2 regions of the Faecalibacterium sp. IP-3-29 genome follow, and region 2 is predicted to be linked to the other one. Evidence: riboswitches for the same ligand, from Rfam matches in the RefSeq annotation. Region 2 holds a riboswitch; the other holds the start of a gene.
The links. A riboswitch is a leader RNA that binds a small molecule or an ion and turns the genes downstream of it on or off. The one in region 2 is predicted to bind FMN.
Positions count from the first base shown of each region.

Region 1: linked by a shared signal. The riboswitch ahead of ribD (bifunctional diaminohydroxyphosphoribosylaminopyrimidine deaminase/5-amino-6-(5-phosphoribosylamino)uracil reductase RibD) and the one ahead of MTP40_RS08570 (ECF transporter S component) in region 2 are both predicted to bind FMN.

Region 1 covers NZ_CP094471.1:871,387-887,029, reverse strand. Annotated here, with positions in the region: gene MTP40_RS04160 (relaxase/mobilization nuclease domain-containing protein) at 1-1,023, shown strand, start outside; gene MTP40_RS04155 (DUF3873 family protein) at 1,078-1,272, opposite strand; gene MTP40_RS04150 (helix-turn-helix domain-containing protein) at 1,505-1,837, shown strand; gene MTP40_RS04145 (hypothetical protein) at 1,950-2,462, shown strand; gene MTP40_RS04140 (FMN-binding protein) at 2,932-4,269, shown strand; gene MTP40_RS04135 (ferritin) at 4,549-5,058, opposite strand; gene MTP40_RS04130 (hypothetical protein) at 5,048-5,233, opposite strand; gene MTP40_RS14490 (rhodanese-like domain-containing protein) at 5,430-6,170, shown strand; FMN riboswitch at 6,544-6,658, shown strand; gene ribD (bifunctional diaminohydroxyphosphoribosylaminopyrimidine deaminase/5-amino-6-(5-phosphoribosylamino)uracil reductase RibD) at 6,810-7,934, shown strand; gene MTP40_RS04110 (riboflavin synthase) at 7,898-8,539, shown strand; gene MTP40_RS04105 (bifunctional 3,4-dihydroxy-2-butanone-4-phosphate synthase/GTP cyclohydrolase II) at 8,552-9,748, shown strand; gene ribH (6,7-dimethyl-8-ribityllumazine synthase) at 9,770-10,246, shown strand; gene MTP40_RS04095 (winged helix-turn-helix domain-containing protein) at 10,267-10,683, shown strand; gene MTP40_RS04090 (low molecular weight protein-tyrosine-phosphatase) at 10,680-11,132, shown strand; gene MTP40_RS04085 (23S rRNA methyltransferase) at 11,195-11,485, opposite strand; gene MTP40_RS04080 (Rrf2 family transcriptional regulator) at 11,548-11,814, shown strand; gene MTP40_RS04075 (FprA family A-type flavoprotein) at 12,017-13,198, opposite strand; gene MTP40_RS04070 (DUF2249 domain-containing protein) at 13,218-13,910, opposite strand; gene MTP40_RS04065 (DUF2249 domain-containing protein) at 13,915-14,172, opposite strand; partial or broken gene MTP40_RS04060 (ferredoxin) at 14,225-14,362, opposite strand; gene MTP40_RS04055 (Crp/Fnr family transcriptional regulator) at 14,478-15,173, shown strand; gene MTP40_RS04050 (helix-turn-helix domain-containing protein) at 15,351-15,643, shown strand, end outside.
Region 2 covers NZ_CP094471.1:1,790,822-1,806,464, reverse strand. Annotated here, with positions in the region: gene MTP40_RS08580 (ABC transporter ATP-binding protein) at 1-890, shown strand, start outside; gene MTP40_RS08575 (mechanosensitive ion channel family protein) at 951-2,033, opposite strand; FMN riboswitch at 2,160-2,279, shown strand; gene MTP40_RS08570 (ECF transporter S component) at 2,422-3,021, shown strand; gene MTP40_RS08565 (class I SAM-dependent DNA methyltransferase) at 3,080-5,872, opposite strand; gene MTP40_RS08560 (MATE family efflux transporter) at 5,897-7,303, opposite strand; gene MTP40_RS08555 (phospho-N-acetylmuramoyl-pentapeptide-transferase) at 7,531-8,475, shown strand; gene MTP40_RS08550 (MATE family efflux transporter) at 8,744-9,358, shown strand; gene MTP40_RS08545 (cob(I)yrinic acid a,c-diamide adenosyltransferase) at 9,409-9,924, opposite strand; gene MTP40_RS08540 (histidine phosphatase family protein) at 9,921-10,517, opposite strand; gene MTP40_RS08535 (5-formyltetrahydrofolate cyclo-ligase) at 10,651-11,238, shown strand; gene MTP40_RS08530 (cyclodeaminase/cyclohydrolase family protein) at 11,222-11,836, shown strand; gene MTP40_RS08525 (bifunctional 5,10-methylenetetrahydrofolate dehydrogenase/5,10-methenyltetrahydrofolate cyclohydrolase) at 11,849-12,694, shown strand; gene MTP40_RS08520 (hypothetical protein) at 12,748-13,485, opposite strand; gene MTP40_RS08515 (hypothetical protein) at 13,694-15,448, opposite strand; gene MTP40_RS08510 (AAA family ATPase) at 15,448-15,643, opposite strand, start outside.

The sequences.
Region 1 (15,643 bases), 920 kb from region 2:
ATCCACAACCATGTGATCTTTAACTCCACGGCACTGGATGGCACCAGAAAGTTCCGGGATTTTTTCTTTTCGGCGTTGGCAGTGCAGCGGTTGAGCGACCTGATTTGCTTGGAACACCAGTTGTCCATCATTGAGAAGAAGCCCTATCGGGAACGGCAGAAGCGTGTTCTCTATCCTCCCAAGGAAAGCAACAGGGACCGCCTATGCGGAATCATCGACACAATCCTTGCAGAAAAACCGGGAGATTATGAAACGTTTCTGCAAAAGCTAGAGCAGCAGGGCTACGAGGTGAAGCGTGGCAAGTACACGGCGGTGAAGGGCAAGGGACAGAAACGCTTTATTCGGTTCCGAACTCTGGGCACCGGCTATGGCGAGGAAGAAATCAAAGCTGTGCTGGAGGGTAAGGCGAAACACCAACCTTATCAGAAGAAGCCGCCCAAAGAACAGCCCTTCCAGTTGCTGGTGGACATTCAGGGAAAAATGGCAGAGGGCAAAAGCGTCGGCTACAAAAAGTGGGCGACCAAGTTCAACCTGAAAGAAATGTCCAAAACGCTGCTGTTCTTACAGGAGCAGAAGATCAGCAGTGCCGAGGAACTGCGAGAACGTGCAGCGGTGGCAACCGAACGCTATCATACCATGGGCAATTCTATCAAGGCAGCAGAAGCAAGGTTGACAGAGATCGCCGTGCTGAAAACTCACATCATCAACTATGCCAAGACCCGCCCGGTCTATGATGCCTACCGCAAGTCGGGGTACAGTAAAAAGCTTTTGGAAGCCCATCGGGAGGAGATTACTCTGCACAAGGCGGCGAAAGCTGCCTTTGACGAAGCCGGGCTGCAGAAGCTGCCGAAGGTCAAGGAGTTGGATGCGGAGTTTGCAGAGCTACTGACCAAGAAGAAAGCCGCTTACCCGGACTACCGCAAGGCACGGAACGAGATGCAAGAACTGGTTCGGGCACAGAAAAACGTGGAACGATTTTTTGCGGGAGAAAAGGACACCATCGAAAAAGCGCAGACCCAATAAACGAATACCGCCGAGGACTCTTCCCATTTTGGGGAGATGTCCTCGGCGGCTTTTTTAGTTTATATAGCAGCGGTCCTGTTTTATAAGCCAATCTTCACACAGCCGCTGGGCTTCGTCCTTTGTGCAGCAGGTGCAGTTGAAAAGTTTGCCACGGATGGAACAGTAAGTGTAGTGTACCTTCGGGACTCCATTAGCATCTCGAAAATCAACGCAGCGTTCCTCACCGGGCAGCAGATAGATCGTATCCACGTTCAGCAGCTCCTTTTACCTTCGTTCATGTGCCAAGGGGCACAACATTTGCTATTGTACCATGTACCGTCCCCAAAGACCATTGCTTTTTTGACCAAAGATACGCACAAAAATTTTCCACCTTGAAATTACCCGAATAGCGTTGAATGAACGCAAATTGATTGTGTATAACAAAAATTGCGACAGGTATGCTATTGGTGTGCAACAAACACAATTAGAATGTGAGGTCGCTATGAATACGCTTTTGGGTCAACGAATACGAGAGCAGCGCAAGGAAAAAGGCTGGACGATTGAACAGTTTGCAGAACGGGTCGATTTGTCAGCAAATTATGTTGGAGATTTAGAGCGCGGAGTAAAAATCCCCAAACTGGAAACCTTTATCCGAATCGTAGAGGTGTTGGACGTATCTGCTGATGTGCTAATCCGGGATTCCGTTCCATCCGCATCCCATGTGGCAGATGACGAACTGAGCAGAAAGCTGAGCCAGCTCACACCGGGGCAGAAGAAAGCTGCCATTGACATTCTGAATGCATACACCGACAACATTCCCTATATTACAAAATAACACCTATGTCAAAGAACGCCAGCAAACGTGCTGACGCTCTTTCTTTTTGCCCACAAATAGTCTATAATCAACACTATAAGCGTGCATATAACGCTAACAGTGAGTGTTTGAGGTGAACGACATGACAATCCTACCCAATATCGAAGAAGCAATGGAAGATGCCCGGAATGGAAAGCTGAGTCCGTATTGGCAGAACGACCTATACCGTGAATGTCACCGTCAGAAGTTATCGGCTGAAGAACGGCAGGCGCTTTCGGAACTGAATCGCATTTTGTCCGAGACTCCGCAATGGAGCGGCGAAGAAGAACTGTGTATCGAAATGGAGAACATCGGTGGCAGGGTTCGCTTCTGTCACTTTTGGGATGAGCACTACTCCATGGTGCAGTTGACGGAAGACCGCAACCGAAAATACTCCGCAGCCTACGTTCTGGATGCAGAAACTAACCCGAATGTGCGTAAGGAGGCGGCATTGCAGGCACAGAAAGAACTTGCGGACTGTATGCAGGTGTGGGGCATTTTGCTTCTGGATGCGCCTGTTCCTGAACAGATGAAGTACGATTCTCTTGCAGAAGCCGCTTCTCACCTCATGCAAGTTCTTAACGACCCGGAGCATATCACCGGGTAAAAAAGCGTCCCATCGGGATGCGCAGCCTGCATTGGGAAAAATGCAGATCAAAGGGGTTTGGGGTGTTCCCCAACAAGCGTTTTGCAACGCAAAATAGGCAGATGTATATACGTCTGCACTGCTTGCTGGTACAATGTCATCGATGAAACAAAAATAGTTTCATCAAGGACGGTTATATGGTTGTGCCGATTTCCAAAACATAGTAATATTGAAGTACTAACTGGGGCTGAAAGTGGCAAAACTGCTTGCTTGGTTTCCATTCAGGAATTACTAACAGCGTAGACCGTCCGTTCGCTTCGTATACCGTCAGCGTCACAATTGACACCAATTTCTCATTCTTCACGAAGGATGTGCCAAAATCTCTTGACAGCACCTCACAAAATATGTTATCTTTTGTAAACATCCTTGAAAAGGTATGACCTTTTCTGGGGGCCGAACAAAAACCGATTTTTCTCTGGAGGAAAGACCCATGAAACAGGAGATCATCCGCAAACTGAGCGCTGCCGTGGCCATGAGCCTCGTTGTTGGCGTCTCTCTGGCCGCCTGCGGCGGCAGCAGCAGCTCCACCGCTGCCAGCGCGACCAAGACCGGCTCTGCCGAAGGCTTTGGCGGCGCTGTCACCGCCACCCTGACCGTGGATGCCAACGGCACCGTTACCAACTGCAAGCTGGAAGGTGCACAGGAAACCGAGAGTATCGGCGGCGCTGCACTGGAAGAGCTGTCCAAACAGGTCGTGGCCGCCAACGGCCCCGCAATCGACGGCGTTGCCGGTGCCACGGTGACCACCAAGGCCGTCCGGAAGGCCGTTGCCGCCGCACTGGGTGTGGAGCTGGCCGAAGAAGCCCCCGCCGACTCTGCTGCCGCAGCCCCCGCTGAGCCCGCCGCCATCGTCCCGGTGGAAGGCGGCATCCAGATCGGTCAGGCCTATGCTGCCGCCCACGGCACCAAGTGCTTCACCGAAGCGGTGGCTGTGGTGAAGGATGACGTCATCCTCGCCGCCTACCTCGACGATTTCCAGTTCACCAGCGCCGATGCAGGCGTGACCGCCGTGCCCAACTCCGACTCCGACTTTGCCGCAGGCTACGCCGAGGGCAAGGTGCTGATGTCCAAGCGGGCCAACGCCGATTATTACAGCAAGATGATGGCTGAAAAGGGCGGCTCCACGTTCGCTCTGGATGCAAACTTCGACGCCATCCAGAACTTTGCCGTCGGCAAGACCATCTCCGAGCTGGAGGATGTAGCCGCCAAGGGTGCCGAGGCTGTGGACGCCGTCTCCGGCGCAACGCTGGTGGATACCGCCGGTTATCTCTCTGCCATCGTGGATGCCGCCAAAAATGCCCAGACCACGCAGGCCGTGGAGTTCAACGGCAGCTCCGAGGACCTGAAGCTGAATGTGGTCTATGGGGCTGCACACGGCACCAAGTGCTTCACCTCCGGCGCTGTCGCCACCGCCGGGGACACCATCGTGCTGAGCTACATTGACGAGTTCCAGTTTGCCGGTTCGGACGCCGGGGTCGTCGGTGTGCCCAACTCCGATTCTGACTTCGGCGCAGGCTACGCCGAGGGCAAGGTGCTGATGTCCAAGCGGGTCAACGCCGATTACTACAGCAAGATGATGGCCGAAACGGCTGGTTCCACCGTTTCGCTGGATGCCAACTACGACGCCATCCAGAACCACGTGAACGGCATGAGCATTGCCGACGCCGAGGCTCTGAGCAAAGATGAAAAGGCTGTGGACGCCGTTTCCGGTGCCACGCTGGTGGATACTGCCGGCTACGTTGGAGTGCTGGTGGATGCCGCAAAGTAAGGCAAGAAAAATAACGTTCCTCTAAACACAGCAGCGCCCGCCGGAAGATCTCCCGGCGGGCGCTGCTTATTTATTATATGTTTTATTGTATGCACGCCACAACAATACCGGCGCACCATGAGGGTAACGGTTTCAATCTCCTTTTCCTTGTTCAAGTTCTGAAGTCTTTTCTGTTTTATACGCAGTTAGCACAATCTAACCGTCTGGTGGAAGAAAAGGCAGACCACCTGTATGCAGTCTGCCTTTTGCCTGATGCGAAAGCCCGCAGACGCGCGGGGCTTACAGCACCAGCGAGGGCGCGGTGTAGACCCGTGCCTTCAGCTCGCTGTTTAGCATATACAGCCCCTTGCTGTCACCGCCGAACAGCTCCATCTTGGTAATGAGGTCGGCGGCGTTCTTCTCCTCCTCGCCCTGTTCCTTGATGAACCAGTCCAGCGTCTGCATGGTACGGAAGTCCCTGACCTCGTGTGCGGCGGCGTAGATGGCATCGATGCTGGCGGTGACCAGCTTCTCATGCTCCAGTGCCTTTTTCAGCGGGGTCATGTGATCGACTCGCTCCCACTCCGGCTTTGCGATAGCCTCAAAGGTGACGCCCTCGCCGTTATTCTGCAAATACTGATAAAACAGCATGGCGTGATCCCGTTCCTCCTGCGCCTGTACCCGGTACCAGTTCTCAAAGCCGTCCAGTCCGACGGCGGCGTAGTAGTTGGCAAAGTCCAGATACAGATAGGCGGAGTAGAACTCCTTATTGATCTGCTCGTTGAGCAGCTTAGATACGTTAGCGTTCATAATACTTCTCCTCCATAAGATTGTCTTTTTCCTGCTCCCGGCAGGGGGGCAGATATACCGTACCCAGAGCGATGCTGGGATGCTCCCTTTTCATCTCCAGGAACACCTGCTCCGCCTTGGGATGCTGCTGCAGCTCCGTTACGGCGGCCAATATCTCCTCTGCGTATTTTGGCATACCGCCAACCCTCTAAATGCAAGAATGAGTCTTATTATTTTGCTTTTATTATACCTATATTTTCTTCTCTGTCAACAACCACAAAGGGCTTGTGCGCCAAAAGCTGCCTCGAAGTACCTTAACAGTTTTAACTGTATCTGTTATATTTCAATATAAACTGTATCAGCAGTAAACACAGTTGCATTGGAGGTTGATTATGCGTCAGATATTGCTTTTCGCGGCACTTGCCGCCGTGCTTGCACTGCTTCTGGTGAGTTGCGGGGGAACCAAGGACAAGCCGGTGCCGACAGAGGAGGACGCTCCCGGCAAGGCGGCGTATCATAAGATCAGCGCCGAGGAAGCCTATAAGATGATGATCTCGCAGGAGATCGTGGTGGTGGATGTCCGCACCCGGGAGGAATACGATGGCGGGCATATTGAAAACGCCGTCCTTGTGCCCAACGAGAGCATCGGGAGCGAAATGCCCGAGACGCTGCCCGATAAGGAGGCGACGCTGCTGATCTACTGCCGCAGCGGCCGCCGCAGCAAGGATGCTGCACAAAAGCTGCTGGCGCTGGGGTATCAGAGCGTCTACGACTTCGACACGATCCTGATTGTCCAAACTCAATTCAAGGTCATGGTCGATGATGGGCAGCTTGAACCGGACGGACTTCAGCCACTGTCCATTAGGCTGGCGTTCCGGGTAGATCTGCACCTCGTCGATCAAAATTTCCACCAGTCTTCGGCGTTCCGACTCGGTCATGGTGGCATAAAGCTTGTCAAAGCAAATCAGGATCTTATAGATGTTGTCGCCTGTGATTTTGTCGGCTTCAATGGCCTGCTTCTTTGCCCGGGCATCCATCAGTCCATTTTCCACCTCTTCGATTTTATCGTACATCTTATAAAGGCGGTCGATCTCCTCCATAAGCCGGGATTTTGTGGAGTAGTGCTGCCGTAGCTGCTTCTCATAGGCGGCGATCTCCTGCTCAATGGCAGTGGTATCTACCTTCATGTGTAGACCTTGGTCTTTTCTGCTGCCATTTCCAGCACCTCCCATTCGTACCGTCTTGTTCGGAATAGACTTTGCAAGCAAAGTCGTGTGCCAAAGGGCGCTGCTCTCGCCTGTCGGCTCGGTCAAGCGCTTCAAAATGCAACGCATTTTGAGGTCGCCACTGGCGACCCGCGCCCCTTTGGATTCTCCGTTCACATTGTCCTACGGACGATGTGATTTTATTGTTGTAGCGATTTGCTTCATCCCGGTTTCGTCCCGGTTTGCAGAATGCCCTTGCAATCCGAAAGAAGCCGTGCTATAATGCCGCTGTAATTGAATCAGAAATCTTCAGGGCAGGGTGCAATTCCCTACCGGTGGTACAGCCCACGAGCCGTAAGGCATGATTCGGTGAAACTCCGAAGCCGACAGTACAGTCTGGATGAAAGAAGATATCAAGTGCAGAACCCGTACGGTCCTGCGCTTGTGGAGGCTGCTCTGGGATGCGTTTGCATTCTGGAGCTTTCTTTTTTGCACAAGGATCCCTTGTGTTTTTTCGGCTTGCCCTGAACGTTTTTGTTCAGGGCTTTTTCTTTTGGAGGCAACACGATGAACGACAAAGACTATATGCGTCTGGCTTTGCAGCTTGCAAAAAAGGGCTGCGGGTGGACATCGCCCAACCCGATGGTGGGTGCCGTGGTCATAAAAGAGGGCAGGATCATCGGACAGGGCTGGCACCAGAGATACGGTCAGGCTCATGCGGAGCGCAATGCGCTGGCATCCTGCACCGAAGATCCGCAGGGAGCGACCCTGTATGTGACATTGGAGCCGTGCTGTCATTACGGAAAGCAGCCGCCCTGCGTGGATGCGATTCTGGGTGCGGGCATCCACCGGGTGGTCGTGGGTTCCGCTGACCCGAATCCGCTGGTAGCCGGAAAAGGAATTGCAATCCTGCGCGCACACGGCATAGATGTGACCGAAAATGTTCTGCAAGAGGAATGCGATGCGCTGAACAAGGTATTCTTCCACTATATCACCACAAAACGCCCCTTTGTTTCCATGAAATACGCCATGACGATGGACGGAAAAATCGCCACATACACAGGCGCTTCCAAATGGATCACCGGGGAAATTGCCCGGACTCATGTTCAACGGCAGCGGCACCGATTCCGCGGCATTATGGTGGGAGTCGGAACCATTCTGGCAGATGACCCGCTGCTGACCTGTCGGATAGAGGGTGGCCGTGATCCTGTCCGGATCATCTGCGATACACATTTGCGGACACCGCTGCAATCACAGGTGGTCATGACCGCCAAACAGGTTCCCACCATTCTTGCGACCTGCTGCGGCGACCCAGAGAAGCAGGCGGCATATCAACAGGCCGGGTGCCGGATTCTTTTTCTGGAAGAGCAATGCGGTCATGTGAATCTTTTGCAACTGATGGAACAGCTGGGGCAGGAGCAGATCGACAGCATTCTGCTGGAAGGCGGCGGAACCTTGAACTGGTCTGCACTGGAAAGTGGCATCGTGCAACAGGTACAGGCTTACATTGCCCCGAAGCTGTTCGGAGGAAGGGATGCCAAAGCACCCATTGAGGGTGCAGGTGTCCCGCTTCCGGATGCTGCATTCCGCCTGAAGAACAGCCGATTGGAACAGCTTGGCGAAGATTTCCTGATTGAAAGTGAGGTGGAGTACCCGTGTTTACCGGAATCGTGGAAGAAGTCGGAACAATAAAATCCATCAATCGGGGACAGCATTCTGCTGTACTGACTGTTCGTGCAAAAACGGTTCTGGAAGAAACCAGGATCGGCGACAGCATCGCCGTCAACGGCATCTGTCTGACCGTCAGGCAGCTCTTTCCGGATGGCTTTGCTGCAGATGTCATGCACGAAACCTTGAACCGCTCTGCACTTGCACAGCTCACCGTTGGAAGTGCTGTCAATCTGGAACGTGCCATGCCGGCCAACGGACGTTTTGGCGGACACATCGTAGCAGGCCATGTGGATGGCGTCGGACGCATTGCTAATATCCGAAAAGACGATACGGCCATCTGGTACACCATTCATGCAGATTCTGCGATCCTTCGCTATGTCGTCGAAAAAGGCTCTATCACAATAGACGGTATCAGCCTGACCGTGGCTGCGGTGGAACCTACGGGCTTTTCCGTGTCCACGATACCGCACACCGTCCGTCAGACGAACCTGCACCAGCGGCACAAAGGAGATTCTGTCAATCTGGAAACCGATGTTGTCGGAAAATATATCGAGAAGCTGCTTCCATCAGAAGCACTAAAGCAAAACACGCTCACAAAAGAAATGCTGCTGCGCTGCGGCTTTTAAGGAGAGTTTACGATGAACTTCAATACCATTCCCGAAGCTTTGCAAGACCTGAAGCAAGGAAAAATCATTCTGGTAACGGATGACCCCGACCGTGAAAACGAGGGGGACTTCATCTGTGCTGCCGAATTTGCCACCACCGAAAACATCAACTTTATGGCGACCCACGGCAAAGGTCTGATCTGTATGCCGATGTCCGAGGCTTTCGTCCAGAAGCTGCAATTTCCGCAGATGGTGCAGTATAACACCGACAACCATGAAACGGCATTTACGGTGTCCATCGACCACGTTTCTACTTCTACGGGCATTTCTGCCGCAGAGCGTTCCATTACGGCGATGGCTTGTGTGGACGATCACGCAAAAGCAGAAGATTTCCGCAGACCGGGCCATATGTTCCCCCTTCTGGCAAAAAAGAACGGTGTGTTGGAGCGCAACGGTCACACGGAAGCAACCGTTGACCTGTGCCGTCTGGCAGGGCTGAAAGAATGCGGCCTGTGCTGCGAGATCATGCGGGAGGATGGCACGATGATGCGCACCGCTGAACTGGCAAAGCTGGCAGAGCGTTTCCAGATCAAATTCATCACCATCCGTGATTTACAGGAGTACCGCAAGTGTCACGATAAACTGGTCGATCGGGTGACGGCAGTGAACCTGCCCACCAAGTATGGCACCTTCAGAGCTTATGGTTTTGTGAGCCGCCTGAACGGAGAGCATCACATTGCACTGGTAAAAGGTGACATTGGCGATGGAAAGGATATTCTGTGCCGCGTCCACTCGGAATGCCTGACAGGAGATACATTTGGCTCTTTGCGTTGTGACTGCGGCCAACAGCTGGCCGCTGCCATGACGCAGATCGAAAAAGAAGACCGGGGTATCCTGCTCTATATGCGGCAGGAAGGCCGGGGCATCGGTCTGATCAACAAGCTGCGTGCCTATGAACTTCAGGAGCAGGGCATGGATACGCTGGAAGCCAATCTCGCTCTGGGGTTCCATGGAGATGAACGGGAGTATTATCTCGGCGCACAGATCCTCCGGGAACTTGGCGTAAAAAGCCTGCGCCTGCTTACCAATAACCCGGACAAAGTATATCAGCTCTCCGAGTTTGGGTTGGAGATCTCCGAGCGCGTACCCATTCAGATGACGGCGACCCCGTATGACCTGTTTTACCTGAAAACAAAGCAGGCACGGATGGGACATCTTCTGGAATATTAACAACGAAAGAGGTATTTAAAAATGAAAACATTTGAAGGCAAGCTGGTTTCTCAGAATATCAAGGTCGGTATCGTAGCTGCCCGATTCAACGAATTTATCACGTCCAAACTTCTGAGCGGAGCAATGGATGGTCTGCTCCGTCACGATGTGCAGGAGGCTGATGTTCATGTTGCATGGGTTCCGGGTGCTTTTGAGATCCCACTGGTTGCCTCTAAAATGGCAAAAAGCGGAAAGTATGATGCTGTAATCTGCCTTGGTGCAGTGATTCGCGGTTCTACCAGCCATTACGACTATGTGTGCAATGAGGTTTCCAAAGGCATTGCCACGGTCTCGCTGGAAAGCGGGGTTCCCGTCCTCTTTGGTGTTCTGACCACCGAGAACATCGAGCAGGCCATCGAGAGGGCAGGCACCAAAGCAGGTAATAAAGGCTATGACTGCGCAGTCAGTGCCATCGAGATGGTAAACCTGCTCCGGGAAATGGATGCCGCCGCAGAGTAAAATACACGCAGGAGTTTGCCATGATTGTTATAAAAACCCGACAGCCTGACCCGGAATTGGAGCAGAAGATCCGGATGCTTCTGGAACGAGAGCACATCGAGGCAGAGCAAATATCCATTGATTCATGGGAGAAGTTGGTTCTTCCGGGGCTTACACTGGATGGAATGACCCATGAAGTGTCGTGCAACGGCAGAAAAGTCTCCCTTACACGACTGGAGTTCGATTTGCTGCTGATGCTTGCTTCCCACGAAGGACAAATCTTCTCAAAAGAAGAGCTTTTTCGTGCTGTGTGGGGACAAAACTGTAACGACACCTTAAAGGTCGTGGCAAATACCGTTTCCAATCTGCGAAAGAAGCTGGCCGGCTGCGGCAGCTTTATCCGCACCACCCACGGCGGCTATATTTTTGTAAGCCAAAAGGAGAACGACCCGGCATGACCAGGATCTTATTTGTTTGTCTCGGAAATATCTGCCGAAGCCCGATGGCCGAATCCATCATGAAAGATCTTGTGTCCAAGGCAGGTCTTTCCGAGCAATTTGAAATCGCATCAGCCGCCACCAGTGCATGGGAAATCGGAAATCCGGTCTATCCTCCTGCGCGGCAGAAGCTGGCAGAACATGGCATCGACTGCAACGGCAAGACCGCCCGGCAGATGACTCGGCTGGATTATGCACGGTATGATCATCTGATTGGCATGGATGAAAGCAATCTGTGTGACATTCTGCGGCTTGTCGGCGGTGACCCACAGCATAAAATCTCGCTGCTGATGGCGCATACGGATCATCCCCGTGAAGTGGCAGACCCATGGTTCACAGGAGATTTTGAAGCCACATGGCAGGATATACTGGAAGGATGCACGGCATTGCTTGAGGAACTGCGATCATAACAGATTATCATAAAAACGGACGGATGTCTGCCAGTTGACAGACATCCGTCTATTTTTTTATTTCAAATCATCTTAAAATACTTCAGTGTCTCCCGGATGGCTTTTTCCTTCTCCGGCGGGCACTTGAGCTGCTTGGGGTTCTCAGCCTTAGGCTTGTTGTAGTTTTGCCGATCCTTGATGCCGCACTTGCGCTTGACCTGTGCAATATAGAGGTTGCTCACGTTCAGACCGGTGTGCTCCTTGACGTACTCCCGGATCTCTTCATAGGTAGCCTTGTTCTCCGCAGCAGTCACGTCCAACTCATCCATCTTCAGGTCTACCGTGATCTTCTGGTAGACATCTAGTTTGGACAAAGCGCATACCGTCTCGGCGGTGTCATCGACTGGCCCTACGAGCTTGTGAAGGAGGGATGATTGTGGACAGTTCTTTTAATCTGGCCGTCCATGCGCTGGTCTGCCTGAGCCACAGTGGACGCTCCCTCAGCAGCGAAGCGCTGGCGGAGAACATCTGCACCAATCCCACCCGCGTCCGCCGGGTGCAGGCGGTGCTGAAAAAGGCGGGAATAGTGGAGACCCGGGAGGGCTTGGACGGCGGCTATCCGGGAAACGCTGGCGCAGTGAGGGCGTGGCTATGGAGCAGATCTATGATACGCTTCCATGTAGCACACTTCGTGTCTCTTTAGAAACCGAGGGTAACGGTCAAAGCCATCCGTTTGCACCATGGTCAAAATGCAAAAAGCGCAGCCGCAGATATTCTCTGCGGCTGCGCTTCGATCCATTTTCAAAGCTTCGGCATCACTCAACGCCATATTGTTGTCTAAATAAATCAGCGACGATGTTTTGCTTTTGAGGCATCGGGCGGCCGGACGAAGCCAGACTCGCCGCCTACTCCGCGCAGAGCTCAGCCACCAGAGCGTCCATCTGCGCTTCGCTGGTTTGGTTCAATGCACCACGCAGAGACACTACCGTTTCGTAAAGGTGGATATCCTTCATCTCCTCCAGTTTGGTGCGCATCAGCCGCGCGGCAGCAGGTGCCCAAGAGCCGTTTTCAATAAGACCAACCCGGCGGTTCCGGAATCCCTTTGTCTGTAAATGTTCCAAAAACTCCTTCATGGGCGGAAACAGTCCTCCGTCATAGGTGGAGCAGGCCAACACCAGTTTCCCACAGTAGAATGCGCTGGTCACGGCATAGGAAAGGTCTGTTGCCGTCAGATCGCACATGGTGACTTGCGCACCTTTTCCCTCCAGCTTGCTCTTGAGGGCCTCCGATGCGTATGCGGTATTTCCATGGATGGACGCGTGGACGATCAGGATGCCCTCCGGTTCTTCCGGTTTCCATTGTGACCAGAGATCATAGAGCCGCAGATACTCTCCCAAGTCTTCTGTGAGCATGGGGCCATGGAGCGGGCAGATCGTTTTGATCTCCAGCGCGGAGATTTTTTTCAGCAGCGCCTGCACCTGTGCGCCATACTTTCCGACGATGTTGTAATAATACCGCCGGGCCTGCGGCGCCCAGGGGGCACGGGCAGTCCGTTCCAGTGAACCGAAGCGGCCGAAGGCATCCGCCGAGAACAGGATCTTTTCCTCCTCTTCATACGCTGCCATCACCTCCGGCCAGTGTACCATCGGCGCCAGCAGAAAGCGCAGCCGGTGCAAGCCCAAGGAAAGCGTATCTCTTTCGCCAACCTCCAGCATACGGTCTTCCGACAATGCACCTGTGCCGAAGAACTGCTTGATCAGGGTAAATGTTTTCGCGTTTCCCACAATCTTCATCTCCGGGTACTTTTGTGCCAGTCGCATGAGGCTGCCGGAATGATCCGGCTCCATGTGTGTGACCACAAGATAGTCGGGGTTGCGCCCCTCCAACACCTGCGCTACATTGGAAAGCCATTCCTCCGCCGCCCGTGCATCCACGCTGTCCATCACGGCGATTTTCTCGTCCAGAATGACATAGGAGTTGTAGCTCACTCCCATAGGCTGGACGGGGTACTGGTTTTCAAAGAGTGCTAATGTGTTATCATCCACCCCTACATAGCGGATGGCATCTGTTACCGTTTGAATGGTCATAATACAAAACAACTCCTTATCATCTGTTCAAGACCTGCATCTCTGGGTTCTTCTCCCCGAATTTCTCGCGCAGCGCACTGCAGATATCCTCCCGGGACTTGCCCTGTTTCTCACCGTTTTTAATGAGCTTGTACGCCTGGAACAGCGCCGAGGGGCCGATTTCGCTGCTGAAAAAGCCGATGCCCTGATTCCATGCCAGCAGCTCGAACACGTCGTCCAACGCGGCACTCTCCACACCGTGGATATATGCCTTTACCAGCTCCCGCGCCGCCTGCCTCATCCGGCCCGCACCGACAGCGTTGGTCAGGGACAGCAGCAGCCGCGTTTCGTAGGGCAGTACGCGCTTCTCGCTCTGCCATGTGGTCTCCCAAAAATCCACGGCGATCTGCCCCAGCTTTTCATCGATCATGGGATAGTTCAAAAGAGCCAGCGGCTTGAAGGGAGCGGAGCTGTCGCCTTCCTTCTTCTCCACACGGCAGAACCAGACATGGAACTCCGCCTCACTCCGCCGCTCGGTGTGGTGCTCGTAGCCCAAGCCCTCCATGACAGCGTACAGTGGATGCGGCTCAAAGGTCTGGATGATGTGTAATCCTTCGCCCACCTCCAACGCCTCGGCTCTTTTCTTCAGCCCTTCAAAGAAGCTGCCCTGTATATGGCGCACATCCACGGTCTGAAACCCCTGCGCCTTATTCTTCCAGTTTTCGTAGCTCATGCGGTTATTCTCCTTTCTTCACTCGATAAAACCAGATGTGATATTCGCTGCCGCTCACCTTCTCCGTGTGATGCTCAAAGCCCATAAGGGCCAGCACCGGGTACAGGGGGACAGGCTCGAAGGTCTGGATGATATGCAGTCCTTCGCCGTTTTTCAGCGCGGCAGCCTTTGCCTTCAATGCGGGGAAGAAGTCCATCTTTTTGCCCCGCACGTCCATCACTTCAAATGTGCCGATTTTGTCCTTCCAGTTTTCATAACTCATAGTCTTTGCCTCTCTTGCAGAAAGCTCACGCCTCTTCGAAGGAATCCTTACCCACGCCGTCCAGCTTAGGACAGCCCACCAGGGTGATGTGTCCCTTGATGAACCACTCGTGGAAAGCGGCGTAGGCGTAGGCGGTGCAGTCGGCGGCAATCAGGAGCCGTGCGCCGTCAAAATACGGGGCGTTTATCCTGATCGATTTCAATGATCCGTCGTTTCATGTTCGATCCTCCTGTTGCTTTTGTGCGTTCATTGTACTATACTAAGAGCAACAAGTCAGTTGAATTTTCAACGAAAGAGAACTTTTTATGAAAGAATTTTTTCCGGTACTTCATACGGCGGCGCTTTTCTCCGGCATTTCCGACGATGAGCTTGCCGTCATGCTCTCCTACCTTGGGGCGAGGATCGACACCTTCCCCAAAGGCTCACGCCTGCTCCGCGCCGGGGAGCAGGTGGAGGAGGTGGGTCTCGTGCTGGCGGGCAGCACCCTCATCGTGCAGGAGGATATCTGGGGAAACCGCAACATCCTCTCCAAGACCGGGCCGGGGCAGACCTTCGCGGAGGTATTCGCCTGCGCGCCGGGAGCGGTACTGAACGTGAGCGTAGAGGCGGAGAGCGCGGTGACGGTGATGTTTCTGCATATAAGGCGCGTTTTGAGCGTGTGCCCCTCCGCCTGCTCCCACCACAGCCGGATCATCCGCAACCTGCTGGACGAACTGGCAGAGAAGAACCTGCGGCTCAACGAAAAGCTCACCCACATGGCCCAGCGCACGACGCGTGCAAAGCTGATGTCCTATTTTTCCGCCGAGGCCCAGCGGCGCAGCGTCTATGAGTTCGACATTCCGTTTTCAAGGCAGCAGCTTGCGGATTACCTCGGTGTGGAGCGCAGCGGGCTGTCTGTAGAGCTTGGAAAAATGCGGGATGAGGGCCTGCTCGACTTTCACAAAAGCCATTTCCTTCTCAAAACGCCGGAGACTGACCGTCCCTTTCCTTCTGCGCGTTAAGGAGCCCTCTTTGGGCGTATTGGCAAGTGCGGATAACCCCGTCAGCCACGGAGCGTCGGGGTTTTGCAGATGGAAGAAGCAGCTATACTACGCAAAAAAACACAGCCGCAGAGTACTGAACTGCACCCCATTTGTTAGACAGTATGGTATACTGTTTAGGAAATGGGGTGTTTTTGTATGCCAAAGGGACAACGAAAGTACAACGGAGCTCAAAAGGTAGAAATCATCAAACAGCTTCACAATGAAAAATTAAGCTTTTATGAAGCATCCAGCAAGTATGGAATTCCAAGACGTACGCTTCAAGATTGGGAGCGCATCTATCTGGAAGAAGGCGAAGAGGCACTTCTGGTAGAACGTCGAGGTCGAGCCTGTGCCGCCGGTGGGACACAGAAAGGTCGGAAGCCAAAGCTGGATAAGCAAGTAGAAGAAGATCTGATTGCAGAAAATCAACGGCTTCGGATGGAGATCGA
Region 2 (15,643 bases):
TGCTGAATGCTGCTGTGGTCGGCATCGTGATGCTGCTCTCCACTTCGGGGAACGCACAGCTTCTGACCCTGTTCGGCATGTCGGTGGGCACCTCGGTGGCCGTCATCAACTACATCTCCCGCATCTTCGCCCCCATCGAAAGCCTGGGCATGGAGATCCAGACCATCCAGTCGGCCATGGCGGGTGTCAGGCGCATCGATGCCTTTCTCGACCAGCCGGAGCGCACGATCCCTCCCGCGCGCAGGGAGGCTGCCCGGGGCGATGTGGAATTTGCACACGTCACCTTCGGCTATGGGGAACGGCACGTTCTGAAGGATTTTTCCATGACCGTGAAACAGGGGGAGCAGGTCACGCTGGTGGGCCGCACCGGTGCGGGCAAGAGCACCGTGTTCAAGCTCCTGCTGGGCCTGTATCAGCCGGAGAACGGTACGGTGACCATCGGCGGCGTGAAGGTGGGGGACATCACCGACCGGGAGCGCCGCACCTGCATCGGCTGTGTGGAACAGCATTTCTCCCGCGTGCCGGGCACCGTGCTGGAACAGATCACGCTGGGAGACCCGCAGATCACCGGGGAAATGGCAAGGGCTGCCGCCGCACTGGCCGGGATCGATGCTGCCATCCGGGCTCTGCCGGAGGGCTATGACACTGTCTGTACCGAGGGCATCTTCTCGCAGGGCGAGTGGCAGCTGCTGTCCATTGCCCGTGCCGCCGCCGCAGACCCCGCCGTGCTGCTGCTGGATGAGATCACCGCCAATCTGGATGCCGAAACGGAGGCCCGCGTGCTGGAAGCTCTGCGCCGCGCGTCTGCAGGCCGCACGGTGCTCTCCGTCTCCCACCGCGTCTATGAAAATCTTGGCGGCAGAACGATCGAGATCAGGACCCGGGAATGACGTATGATAAAAACGCCCCCTGTGCGCCGCAGCAGGCACACAGGGGGCGTTCTGGTATGCTCAATTCTTTTCGATGTAGACGCTGGTGGAGGGGAAGGCGAAGTCCACGCCGTCTGCCTGCATCACGTCCATGATGTTCAAGTTTAGATCATTCTGCTGCTGCAGGAAGGTGGCATAGACGTTGGTGGTCAGGTAGGCCGAGATGAGGATGTTGATGCTGGAATCGCCAAAGCTGGTCAGCCGGACGATGTTGGTGCCCTTGTTGGTGTAAGGGCTGTTGTCCAGCATGGCCTGCAGGTCAGCCATCAGCTTTTCCAGCTGGGCACGGGTAGTGCCGTAGGTGACACCCAGTGTGAACTTATAGGGCCGCATGGTGCGCAGGGCTGCGTTCTGGACAGTGGAGGCGCAGATCTGGCTGTTGGTGATAATGATTACGCTGTGGTCCATGGAGCGGATACGGGTGGAGCGGAAGTTGATATCGATGACCTCGCCCTCCACATTGCCCACGGTGATCCAGTCGCCGATGGAAAAGGGCTTGTCCAGCAGGATGACGATGCCGCTGAACAGGTTGCTGGCGCTTTCCTGCGCGGCCAGCGAGATGGTCAGGCCCACAAGACCGGCACCGGCTACGATGCTGCCGATGGGGAAGCCGACGATCTGCGCGCAGGTGGCAACACCCAGAATGATGACCAGCACTTTGTAGGTGGTGTCCAGCAGGGAGCGTAAGGTCTTGTTGCTCCGGATTTCCGGGCTGCAGGAGGCCAGCAGCAGGTCGGCTACCTCAGAAGCATTGTACAGGCCCTGGCAGAACAGGAGGGTCGTTGCAATCTTATAGGCCGTGAACAGAAACTTTGTCAGGCCCGGAATGGCCCACGGCAGGCTGGTCAGGGCCAGATACAGGCCGCTGTAAAAGGCCATCCGCGCCAAAGGGCTCTGTAAGCTGCGCAGGAGGATGGGCGTGGCGGCAAAGTGCCAGCTGCGGGCCTGCAGAGCGGGAAAGATCTTCCGGCGCAGCAGCCAGCCGACCAGAAGCCCCGCAAAAACGATGACTGCGGCGCAGACGGCCCGGGCAGCCAGCGCCCACCAGCCCTCCAGCAAAAAAGGCCCGATCTCGAACCCGAGGTCACGAACGGTAAAAATCATGGCAAAAAGCTCCTTGTATCAAAAATTGTAACATCCTGTCCCACAGTATACCATATCCGGCCCGTGCAGGGCAAATAAAAAAGGGGTTGACAAGGCGGAGCAGCCGCGTTATACTCTTGGCCAGAAAGTTCGTTTCAGGGCGGGGTGAGATTCCCCACTGGCGGTATAGCCCGCGACCACCCGCAAGGGTGCTGACCCGGTGAAACTCCGGGGCCAACGGTATAGTCCGGATGCAAGAAACGGCAGGCAATACGATTTGTCTACGCGCCCTGTTGCAGTGTTTGCTGCGGCAGAGCGCGTTTTTGATTGTCTTCCCGGTTCCGAAACCATGCGAAAGGGGCTTTCCAATCTATGATTTGGGGCAAAAACGCCCCGGGAGGATATTACCATGAAGAAAAACACGACCCGCAACCTGACCGTTGCCGCCATGCTCAGCGCGGTGGCCTTTATCCTGATGTTCATCGAGTTCCCGCTCCCGATGCTCATTCCGTCCTTCGTCAAGATGGACTTCTCCGACCTGCCCGCTCTGCTGGGTGCCTTTGCCCTTGGCCCGGTGTACGGTGTGATCATCAGCTTTATGAAGAACCTGCTCCATGTGGTCATCAAGGGCACCTCTACTGCACTGGTGGGTGAGTTGTGCAACTTCATGCTGGGTGCGGTGTTCTCCGCACTGGCCGGTTACCTCTACAAGCACCACAAGAGCCGCAAGAACGCCATCATCGGTGCCGTGGCCGGTGCTGTGGCCATGGCCCTGTTCAGTGTGCCGTCCAACTACTTCATCACCTACCCGGCCTACGTCAAGTTCTACCACATGCCGCTGGAAGCCATCCTGGGTATGTATCAGGCCATCCTGCCCTCTGCCAACAGCCTGATCAAGTGCCTGGTCATCTTCAATATGCCCTTCACTCTGGTCAAGGGCCTGCTGGATGCCCTGATCTGCATGTTGATCTATAAGCCGCTCTCTCCCATCCTGCATGGCCGGAAGTGAGTGACAGAACAAAAAGAAAGGACGCGAAAGCGTCCTTTCTTTTTTGCTATTTGAGAGATTACTTCGTTTGTGTCAACTCCTGATAGCGTTTCATCAGGAACGCTACACAATCGGCTTCAGAGGTGTCCTTGACTGATAAACCATAGGCTTGCATGACGGCCCTGTCGTTTGCGATATGGGCTTTTAACAGCGGTTCAGGCATGGCCAGAGGATTGTACAAATCTGCAAGACAATTGTTTGGATACATTGCTCGTGTGTTAAGAATGGCCTGTGCAGTTTGTTCTATTTTGGCTTTTTGTTCTAAGGTGGGAGTAGGCCAAGGAAAATTATTATAAACTGCGGGGGAATACCTGAAATCGCTTTTTATCCTACCACAAGTAACACGCATCCACGCATTATGAACATTAGATGTCAGAACTCCGAATTCATAGATTGTGACATTTGGAATAATACTGCAAGCGTCTCCGGCAATTACACTAGAGGGCATAAAACCAATCGGGATATACCGCCTATTCTGTGAAGAATGTCTTGGAAACACAAGATAGGTTGATAACGGTTGCCGAATTTGGCAGAAAAGGTAAGGATAATCGGCCATTTTCTGTATCCGATCTGCATTACTGCTTTTTCGCAAAGCACGGACTTTTTCAAGGCGTTCTGTGATTTCTTTTATATTTACATAATCAGAGACATTACCATCCTTAAACCATAAGCAATATCTGGAATAGCTATTTACATTATCATGTAAGAATTCTTTTGCACCTATAAAAGGCTTGATGTATTTTGCCAATACGGGATATTGTTTCTCAAGTTCTTCTTTCTCTGTTATGCTAAGTGTTAGAGCGCCATCATCTGTCGGAGGACTACCGGTGGTCATTTTGGGTAAACCATTTTGAGGTTTATTAATTCTGTTTGTAATCCAAATGTCAGGAGCATCTAATAGATAGGGGTTTATATGTTCTGCCTTTGTTTTTGTTTCTTCAGTATAAATGAATTTTGTATGAGAGCGGCTAAAGTTGGAGAAACCGATGATGACACAATGAACTGCCGCTTTTTCATTTGCCTCACTGTCCCATACAAAAGAACGATATGCGAAGTGAATTTCAGCACCAGAATCAATCATTTTCTTCCAAAATGTTGGAACGGATTCGCCCTGACAAATGGAATTCGTGGAGACAAATGCAATTTCGATATTCGTGCTGGATGTATTGATATAATCTAGCGCTTTTTTGTACCAGCAGATCACATAATCGAGTTTGGTTTCTATTTCACCCTGTCCCCAGATATCGTTCATATCGTGAGCTTGATCTTTTGTTCGGACAGATTGCCCAACAAACGGTGGGTTTCCCATGATATACGATAATTTGGAGGGGGAGATGATGGAAGCCCAATCCATCTGCAAGGCATTCCCGATATGGATATTTACATTGCTTTTTAATGGAAGGAAATCAAGATGCATTAAGACAACATCTTCAGTTTCCTTCATCATCTGGCTTTCTGCAATCCAAAGAGCGGTTTTTGCAACATCACCGGCAAAATCGTTGATTTCGATGCCGTAAAACTGGGAGATGGAGACTTTAATAGGATTCCAATTGGTATCACCAAAGATGACCTGTCCGTTTTGCAGTTCCCTTAAAATGTCATTTTCCAGACGGCGGAGCGAAATATAGGTTTCTGTCAAGAAGTTGCCAGAGCCACAGGCTGGGTCTAAAAAGGTCAGTCCGGCTAATTTGTTCTGAAACTCTTCCAGCTTCTTTTTCTTTTGCTTCTGTACACCAATTGTCAGAATCTCTGCGAATTCGTTTTTCAAATCATCCAAAAACAGCGGGTCGATTACCTTGTGGATATTCTCAATCGAGGTGTAGTGCATCCCGCCTTTCCGTCTGGTAACCGGATTCAACGTGCTTTCAAAAACAGCGCCGAAAATGGTAGGCGAAATATCCCGCCAATTAAAATGCCCGGCTTCCGCAAGAGCGTCTTTGATTTCCTGTGTGATTTTTGGAATGATAATATCCTCGTTGGCAAATAGGCCGCCGTTGACATAGGGGAATGCTTCCAGCTCTTCCGAAAGATATAGGTCGGGTCGGTCAGGATAGGGAGTATCCAAAACCTTAAACAGTGACAACAGAGCCGGACGCAGGTCTTTTGGCTCGTATTGAGCAATGTATTCGCTAAAGGAATCTTTTTGCTCAAACAGACCGGCATCCTCAGAGTAAAGGCAGAATACCAGCCGGACGCAAAGAACATTCAGGCTTTCGAGGGCTTTTTTGCTTTCTGGGTCATGGTACTGCTTCAAAAATGCATCATAGATTTTGCCAACGAGTTTGCCCGCTTCTTGTGACAAATCTACTTCTTTAGAGACTTGGACAACCTTTTTCTCCAGCAGAAAGTCCAGAAGCGAAGAATTGTGGTGAAGATCATCGATATGGATTTTTACAACATTATTTTCAGGAACGCGGGTATCCATATCGTAAATCCACAGTTCCTGAAAATTGGAAGTGATGATCCACTTTGCTTTCTCAGAAGTTGGCAGATTATCATTGTAGCGTTTGGCCTGTTCGTAAGGAGTGAGTTCGGTTCCACCGGACTGCGAGATCTTCTTGTCCAGAGGAATGCCTTCTGACTTCTGTTCAATAATGATTTTTGTTTCAGGGATATAGGCATCGATTTTTTTTGTGTTTCCGTTAACGATTACTTTTTTCTGAAACTCAATTCTGTCGGTTGCATCAGCACAACCCAGTAAGCGCTGCAAGATATCCAGCCAATAGGAGCGGTCGTCCTCGTCTTCTCTGCCTTTATTATGCCACTTTTGAATCAATTGCCGTGCAGCTTCACGCTTTTCTGCATTTGTCATAATGTAATCTCCCTGTTTTGTGTATTAAGACAGCGCGCCCTTTTCCAGCCACTTGCCCCGGGCAAGGCGGATGAGGAACAACAGGCCCCGGATGCTTAATTCGCAGCACATGGCACCCCAAACGCCCATCAGGCCCAGCCGGGGAGCCAGCAGGAACGCCAACGTCAGCCGGATGCACCACATGCTGAATATGTTCAGCACAAAGCAGGAGGTGCTGTCGCCCGCACCCTGCATGGCACCGCTGGCCACGATGGAGGCACCGAACATGGGCTCGGCCCAGGCTTCGATGCGCAAAACCTGAGCACCCAGAGCGATGACAGCCGCATCGGTGGTGAAAAGGCTCATCAGGGTGGGGGCAAAGATCCACAGACCAACGCCGGAAAGGGCCATGACCCCCATGCCAAGGCCGGTACACAGCCAGGCAAACCGCTTGGCCATATCCTTCCGGTTGGCACCCACGGCCTGGCCGATGAGGGTGACAGCTGCGCTCTGGATGCCGTAGCCTGCCATGTAGCACAAGCCCTCGGCGTTGACAGCCAGGCTGTTGGCGGCAATGGCCACGGTACCCAGGCCAGCCACGATGCGCACCACCACCACCTGCGCCAGAGAGATGGCGGCGCGTTCTCCCGCCAGAGGACCACCGACCCACAGCAGGTTCCGCAGGCAGGAGCGGGTGATCTTCCAGGGGGCAGGCTTCCGGATGCAGAGGGGGCCTTCCCGCAGCAGCAGGATGGCCAAAGCCAACAGGCCGCCCACCACGGTGGCCAGGGCGGTGCCCAGGGCTGCGCCGGGCACGCCCAGCCCGGCACCCCAGACGGTGATGCCCCACAGCGTCCGGGTGGGGTTGATGAGGAAGAAGTTGAAGATGGCATCCAGCACACAGACCAGCACGCTGATGAGGCTGGCGGTCAGGGCGTAGCCTTCTGCCCGGAGGATGGAGGTGTACATGCCCATGGCCATGGTGAAGGGCAGAGCCGTTGACCAGATGGCAAAGTAGGCTGTGGCGTTTGCCCGCAGGGAGGGGTCAGCTCCCAGCCACCCCGGCAGAAAGGGGCTGATGCCCAGGCCGAAAAGGGCGGCTCCCACGCCAAGGATCACATTGAAAAGCATGGCCTGCCGCAGCACGCTGCGGGCATCATCCTGCCGGTCGGCCCCCAGATACTGGGCGATCTGGATGGAGAGGGCAGTGTACAGGCCCACCAGAACACCGTGGAGCAGCCAGGTGCTGGAGCTGACGATGCCGATGGAAGCAGTAGCTTCTGCACCGATGTGGCCCACCATGGCAGCATCGATGTATCCCATGGCAGTGACCACCAGCTGCTCCAGAATGGAGGGGATGCTCAGCGCCAGAGCCACCTGGGCCGTCTGGCGGGAGGGGATGGTCTCACCCTGCCGCATCCGGGCCGAAAGCTGTTCAAGTGAAAGTTTCATGTCTTCTCCTTTTTCTCCGATTTTCCTGTGAGACAAAAAAATACCCTCGAAAGGGCGTTTGTCTTCCCATTATAGACAGGGGGGCGAAAAATGTCAACCCATCAGCCCATGGGGTAGCCATTGCCCCAGAGATTGATTTTTTGGCCCGGGCGTGATACACTTCATTTGTATCCAGCAGTGAAAGAACAGGAACGGCCTCTGCCGCTCCGGGAAAGAGGAAAAAAACTATGCTTCAACTGCTTTCTGGCAACCCGCGCACCGTGGATGCGCTGGGCTTTCTGCTTGCATTTGCGCTGACCGCGCTGATGGACTCGGTGTTCCACGATAAGCTCCCCCACGACCATGGCCGCGCGTTTGCCGTGAACGGCGAACTCTCCAAGGGCAAGGCCCGGGGCTCCGGCCTCATCTTCGTGCTCTGCATCGCACTGGTCACGCTGGCCGTGGTGCCTTTTAAGGCAGAGTATGTCATCTACACCGTCCTGCTCATTGCGTCCATGCTCTCCGGCTATTTTGACGATGCCGCCGAGACTGCCTGGAACGAGTACAAAAAGGGCCTGATCGATCTGGTCATCGCCGTTGTGGCGGGCGTGACCTACCTGAACTTCAACGGCACGGAGGTCAACTTCCTGAGCTGGAGCTTCAGCCTGCCCTATGCCGTCTACCTTATCCTCATCATCGTCCTGATCTGGGCCAGTATCAATGTGGTCAACTGCACCGATGGCGTGGACGGCCTTTCCGCCAGCCTTGCCGTGGTCAGCATCGGAACCTTCCTGCTGGCCTACTGGGAGGAACTGGGGGATTACGCCACCGCAGGCATCGTGTTCATTGGTGCCCTGCTGGCCTACCTGTGGCAGAACGCCAAGCCTTCCACCCTGCTGATGGGTGACGCGGGCAGCCGCGCCATGGGCTTCTTCCTGGCCGTCCTGGCCCTCAAGAGCAGCCATCCCTTCGCCTTCCTGCTGGCCGCGCTGGTGTTCATCGTGGACGGCAGCCTGGGCATCCTGAAGATCAGCTTCAAGCGGTTTTTGCACATCTCCATCCTCAAGAACACCCTGACCCCGCTGCACGACCATGTGCGCAAGCGTCTGGGCTGGAGCGATGAGCAGGTCGTGGCCCGCTGGCTCATCCTGCAGGCTGTGGCATCCGCCTGGCTGCTGCTGTTGGTGCGGTAAAACACAAAAAAGAAATGCAGCGCCCGCACAGGAAAGCTCCTGCGCGGGCGTTTTGCTGTTCTGGTCCGGGAGGAAAGTTCCAGCTTCCGGGCCAGCGTTTCCAGACAGGCTGGGTCACGAATTTCCTGCATGAGTTCACCTCATTTCTTTTGTTTCATTGTGCCATGTGTCACAAACAAATGCAAGCAAAACCTTTATAATAGGGACGAAATCTGTCAAGCTGTCCCAGTGCCACGTCACGGGCAGGGAGCTGCAGCAGATTTTGGGCGTGGGTGTTACTGCCGCGCTGAGCAACCTGATGCAGAGCCTGACTGTCATTGTGATGAACCAGTTCCTCTTGCCCTATGGCAACGATAAAATTGCCGCCATGGGCATTGCCAGCAAGGTGAGCATGATCGCCCAGCTGGTGCTGGTGGGCTTCTCGTTCGGCGGCATCCCACTGTTCGGTTACCTGTACGGCGCAAAAAAGCGGGACGTGATGCGCAAGCTCATCCGCTTCTGTCTGACCTTCCTCGTCTCCATTGCCGTGGTGCTGTCCCTCATCCTCTGCCTGAATTCCGGGGCGCTGATGCGGCTCTTCGTGCAGGATGCCGGGATGATCGCCACGGGTGCGCAGATGCTCCGCTGGCAGGTCTACACCGCAGCCTTTGGCGGCGTGGTGCTCCTGCTCACGGTGCTGTTCCAGGCAACTGGTAAAATCATACCGTCCTTCCTGCTCTCCATCAGCCGTCAGGGCGTGGTGTTTCTGTTGGCACTGGTGGTCTGCGTACATCTGTTCCAGTATCAGGGCGTGCTGATGGCTCAGGCTGTGGCCGACATCCTGAGCGCTGCGCTGGCCCTTGGCCTGCTGGCGGCCAGCCGCGATATCATTGCAAAACAGTAAACACAAAAACGCCCGGAGGGCCGCTGAAAGCTGCGGTTCTCCGGGCGTTTTTAGTATTCGATGCCTTTGCGCGCCTTGATGCCCTTCTGGTAGGGGTGGCGGCGGCATTTCATCTCGGTGGAGTAGTCGGCGGCATTCAGCATCCACTGCGGGGCCTTGTGGGCGGTCAGCACGCATTCCTGCGCGGCGGGACGCTCCAGAACGGCCCGCCGGAGCAGGTCTTTGTCCACCATGTCCAGCTCCCAGGCCGAACCGGCCTCATCTAAAATAAGCAGGTCGGCAGGCTCGGCCAGTGCGGCGGTCAGGTTTTCGTTCTGCACGGCCCGGGCGGCGGCCTTTTCCGCTTCGTTCATCTGGAACACGAACTTCTGCCCGCCCTTGCCCCGGAAAATTTTTGCCCCCAGCTGGGCCAGCAGAGGGATCTCGCCGCTCTGCCCGCCCTTGAGGAACTGCACGATGACAACCCGTTTGCCGCTGCCCAGTGCGCGGAGGGCAAGGCCCATGGCGGCGGTGGTCTTCCCCTTGCCGTCGCCCCAGTAGAGATGCAGCAGGCCCTGTTCCATCATCCGTTCTCCTTGGTGTACTGCACGGTCTCCACCAGGTGCAGGATGTGCTGCTCCGGCCAGTCCCGGGCATCCAGCACATAGCCGCCCGCGTTGGGGCCGCACCAGTCGGGAAAGCTGCGGCGGGGCACGCCAAACCGCTCCAGTGCGGCCATCTGGGTGCCGCCATGGGCCACGATGACCAACCGCTCCTGCCCTTCGGCAAGGGCCTTGTCAATGAGGTCAGCCAGCGTTTTGCACACCCTGTTGCAGAAATCGCTCCTGCGCTCCCCATCCGGGTGGGCGGCGTGCTCGTTTTCCTGCACCCATGCCAGATATTCCGGGTCCTGCTCCACCTGTATGAAGGTCTGGCCCTCGAATCGGCCGAAGTTCATCTCCTTCAGCCCGTCCACCGGAATGAGCTTTGCCCCGGGAAAGAACACCCGCGCCGTCTGGGCGGTGCGCTGCAGCGGGGTGACATAGACCACCTCCGGTGCAAAATCTGCCTGCCTCAGCTGGGCAATGCCTGCGGCGGAAAGGGGGATGTCCCGCTGGCCCTGATATCGTTTTTGCGCGTTGTACTCCGTCTGGCCGTGACGCAGCAGATAAATGAGCATAATCGTTCTCCTTTTTGGTTTGTTCTGCACCATTATAGCCTATTTTGCAGTTATTTTCCAGCCATGCTCTTGCAATTCTTCCGCATTTCAGATATATTGAGTGGGTATGAAATTTCAGGGGAGAGAAGTGTCAATGGAGATCCGGGACCGGAAAGCAGCGCAGCGCCGGGCGGGCATCATGGCCCGCAGGGATCTGCCGCAGGCAGAGAGAGCGGCGGCCAATGCAGCCATCTGTGCCCGCCTTCTGGCCATGCCCTGCTTCCAAAAGGCAGAGAATCTGCTGCTCTACGCCGCTTTTGGCGGGGAGGTGGATCTTGCTGTGCTGGCAGAGCAGGCGGCCCGGCTGAGCAAAACGGTGGCCTATCCGGTCTGTGGGGAAAACTTTACCCTGACCGCCGCCGTGCCGGGGCCGGACGGCTGGGAGATGGGGGCTTACGGCATCCGTACGCCGGTTCTGGAGCGGGCGGCGCTCATCCGGCCGGAGGCGCTTGATCTGGTGCTGGTGCCCTGCACTGCCTTTGATGCGGTCTGCCGCAGAGTGGGCATGGGCAAGGGCTACTATGACCGCTACCTGCCCAGGTGCCGGAACGCCGTGGCGCTGGGCGTGGCCTTTGAGGCCCAGCGGGTGCCGGAAGCGGCTGCAGATGAACAGGACCGGCAGCTGGATGGATTTGTAACAGAGAGGAAAGTATATCGTGGAACTGATGAATTTGAGCTGTGAAGGTTTTCTGGAGGAGCTGGCCAGCAAGGCGGCGGCTCCGGGCGGCGGCGGCGCTTCGGCGCTGGTGGGCGCGGCCGGTGTGGCGCTGGGCAGCATGGTGGGCAGCCTGACCGTGGGCAAAAAGAAATATGCTGCCGTAGAAGCGGACATCGCTGCCCTGAATGTCCGGGCCGAGGCCCTGCGCAAGCGGTTGGAAGCGCTGGTACAGGCCGACGCGGAGGCCTTTCTGCCCGTGGCGGCGGCCTACAAGCTGCCGAAGGAGACCCCGGAACAGCAGGCCCACAAGGCCGCGGTGCTGGAAAAGGCACTGGACAGGGCCTGCGCCGTGCCGCTGGAGGTGATGACTGCCTGCGGTGAGGGCATCGCACTGGCCGCAGAGTACGCCGAAAAGGGCAGCGTGCTGGCCCGTTCCGATGCCGGATGCGCGGCGCTGTTCTGCAAGGCAGCCATGCAGGCGGCGGGGCTGAACGTGAAGGTCAACACCCGCCTGATGGCAGACAAAGCCCATGCGGATGCGCTGGAGGCCAGAGCGGAACAGCTGCTGGCCGAGTTTGTGCCGCAGGCTGACAGGGTCTATCAGACTGTATCAAATGAGTGAGGGGAGAAGAAAATGGCTCAGATCCTGAAGGGCGCGCCCGTGGTGGCCGCCATGAACGAAGCAAACGCCGCGCGCTGTGCCGCGCTGAAGGAAAAGGGCATCGTGCCCACGCTGGCTGTGGTGCGGGTCGGCGCGCGGGAGGATGACATTTCTTATGAAAAGGGGATCGTCACCCGGTGCGGTAAGGTTGGCGTGGAGGTGCGGCAGTTCCATCTGGCGGAAGATGTTACGCAGGAGGAACTGCTGGATGTGATCCGGCAGATCAATGGGGATGCATCGGTTCACGGGTGCCTGATCTTCCGGCCCCTGCCAAAGCGGTTCGATGACCGCAGGGTCCAGGAGGCGCTTGCCCCGGAAAAGGACGTGGACGGCATCACGGACGGCTCGATGGCTGGTGTGTTCACCAATATGCCCATCGGTTATCCGCCCTGCACGGCGCAGGCCTGCCTTGAGATCCTGAAATACTACAACGTGCCGCTTTCCGGCAAACGGGCCGTGGTCGTGGGCCGCAGCCTGGTGGTGGGCAAGCCCGCCGCCATGATGCTGGACCGGGAAAACGCCACCGTGACCCTCTGCAATTCCCGCACCCGGGACCTGCCCGCCCTCTGCCGGGAGGCCGATGTGCTGGTGGTCGCCATGGGAAGGCGGGGAGCCATCGGGGCCGATTGCCTGCGGGAAGGTCAGGTCGTGGTGGATGTGGGCATCCACGTCAACGAAGAGGGCAAACTCTGCGGCGATGTCCGCTTTGATGAGGCAGAACCCATCGTGGAGGCTGTCACCCCGGTGCCCGGCGGTGTGGGCACGGTGACCACCTCTGTGTTGGTGGGCCATGTGGTGGATGCCGCATCCGCACAGTAAAACAGAAAACAACAGGCGGTACCGGAAGTTTCCGGCACCGCCTGTTGTTCTTATCATACGGTTGCAAGCACGGCAAGGATGCTCTGCCAGCGGGGGTTCTGTACCTGCTGTGCGGTACGGCGGGGCGCGGAAGGCGAAACCGAGCGGGCAGGGCGCTGGACGCAGTCAGCCGGCTGCGCAAAGGGGGAGGCGAGTTCGGCCTGCCAACGGGCGGCCAGTGCCATGGCTTCAGGGCTGGATTGCAGGGTGCGGCGCTCCGTTCCGGCCAGAAAATCGCCCAGCCAGCAGAGGATTGCCGCAATGGGCAGGCAGTCGGCGGCACGGGTGGACCAGTAGTTCCACTCGCCGCCCCGGCCCACAAAGCTCTCCACGGTGATCATGGCACCTTCCCGGGCAGATTGAGGCAGGCAGGAGCGGGAGGTGCCTGCCGTACGGCGCAGCTCCCGCAGAATGATCTCAGTACGGCCCGCGTCCAGGGTGTCATCCCGGACGCAGGCGGAAAAGTCCGCGCTGTCCAGCAGGTTTTCGGCCCGGGTGGGGAATTGCCCTGTCATCTCGCCGGATGCGTTGTGGCAGAGCTGCCAGCCCTTGCGGAACAGCTGGAAGTTCAGGTTGCGGCGGCCCATGGTGGAGTAAAACACCCGGGCGCGGCCATTGGGAGACTGCCGCAGCTCCAGATAGGCATCAGCGCCGCCCAGGTCCTGTACCTTGACGGTCAGGAGCAGGGAAGAATTGTTTTTTTGTGCGGACATGGCACGGTGCATCTCTTCAAAATAGCGGCTGGCATCCATAGCGGGTCTCCTCTCTGGTTTTGGATGATGTGTCGGAAACCATCCATCGGTTGTTCTCTGCCTGCATTATAGCATATACGACAACAAAATACAACTAAAAGTTTGACAAAAACCGAAATATTTTGGAAATTCGGGGATATGGACAAACGGATTGGTTGTAAATGGAAAAGGCTTCTCCCGTCGGAGAAGCCTTTTGTGGTGGCAGGATTCAATCGCCCAGCTCCCGGATCTCATTCTGGATGAGCCGCCCAGCGGCGCGTGCCAGCTGATCCATGCCCCGGATGCGGGCGAGATTTTTGCCGTAGATGCGTTCTGCATCGTGGCTGGAGCTGTCCTCGCCCATGAACACGGCAGAGACGCGCAGACCCCTGCGCTGCAGGTCGCGTACCTCAGCGGCGGCATCGTCCACGCCGTAGGAGCCGCCGTAATCACAACCCAGCGGTTGTTCCGGGCTGGGCGGCACGCGGCGGCTGTCGTTGGGGGAAGCATCCGTCAGCAGGATGAGCAGATGCCGGGGCGCGGGACCGGGGTCAAAGCTGACCAGATCACCTGCCGCCCGCAGGGCAAGGCCGTCACGGTTCCAGCCCGATGCAAAATACTGGTCGATCCCCTGCAGGCTTTTGTCCGCAAAGCCCTTGAGCACCCGCAGAACCGTATAGCCCCGCAGGCTGCAGAAGCTGCTGACCCGCACCGGGATGCCGCAGGCGGCAAGGCTTTGGGCCAAAATCGTGCCCTGCGCCGCAATGACCTCCTGACAGTGGAGCCGGGAAGCCGAAGCGTCCAGCAGCAGGTCCACGGTGAAGGAGGGCTGATTCTCCTCTTCGGCACAGCGGAACACCCGGCTGTCGTTCAGAAGGGGAGCGCGCCAGACCCGCTCCGGGTCCAGAGCGCCGCTGCGGGCGATCCGGGCATTGGGCTGCTGGTGGACCAGAATGCAGTTGCGAATCTGCTCGGTGAGCCGGAGCACTACGCTGCGGTGAAGCGCCCGGTTTTTGGCGTAGTAGGCGCGGTTGCGGTCGGCCTGCAGCTGAGCCTGCTCGGCCAGGTGCTTTGCCTCCGGTGTGGGGGCCTGTTCCGGGCTGGGCACGCCGGAGGCAAACCAGAGGCGGCACCCGAGGTGCGCCCCGGTGCAGAGCGCCTGCTCGGCCTTGCGCAGACGCTCGGGCGGATAGAGGGAACGGCCAAAGCAGCTTTCAATGTAGGCGCGGTCCTCGGCGGCATTCTGCCGCAGGGTGATGTGGGCCAGCCGCTTGTCTGCCGTGGGGCCGGAGCTGCCCGCTTCCACAGAACCGGAGTGCTCCACGGTCAGACGGTCGGTCTTGATCATCTGGGTGGGCAGCGTTTTGGTGGCGAGAGAGGCCAGCAGCCCCTCCAGATGCAGATGAAGCCCCACTTTGTGCCGGATCTTGCCGTCAAACAGGGCAAACCTTGCAAACAGGCCCAGCAGCTCACCCTTGAGCTGGCCGGGCTGGGGCGGTTGGGAGGGAGAAAGTGCCTCTGCCAGCCGGCTCTCGTAGGGGGTCATCACAGGGTGATGCCTGCCCTGTACGGTGCGCCAGCGGTCAGCCTGCATGGTGTAGACCAGCTGATTTTTTGCCATCCACTCCTGCCGCGAAAGCTTGTACTGGATGCCGAAGAAATAGTCCGCGTGGGCCCGGCGCAGCTCGGAAAGGACCGGGCGGCGGGGCAGCTCCAGCAGATAGACCGCGCTTTCGAGGTAGAGCCATGTCAGATCGTCCAGCTGGCTCTCCCGGAGATCGCCGTCCCATGTGGCAAAAAGGTCGCGGAGCAGGTCGTCGCCATAGTATTTGTGCACCAGCCCCACGACACAGTTCATATAAAAATCGATCGTGCCGTCGGTGTTGCGGGCCAGGAAAAGCGGCTCAAAGCCGTAGGCTCCCGCCGCCGCCCACACCTGATTGGCGGCCCGCCGCTCCTCGGCGGTATAACTCCGGGCATCCATCAGCGAAACAGCTTTTCAGCCGTCAGGCTGGCCGGGATGCGGGCGGCGATCACGTCCCGGATCAGCCCCTGCTCGTAGGAATCAAAGGCCTTGTTGGTGATGCCCATGTCCAGCGCAGGCCCCGCAGCCACGCCCCGGCGCATCAGGCGCAGAGCGTCCAGCATTCCGCGCAGATCCAGCGCTTTGGTGGAAATT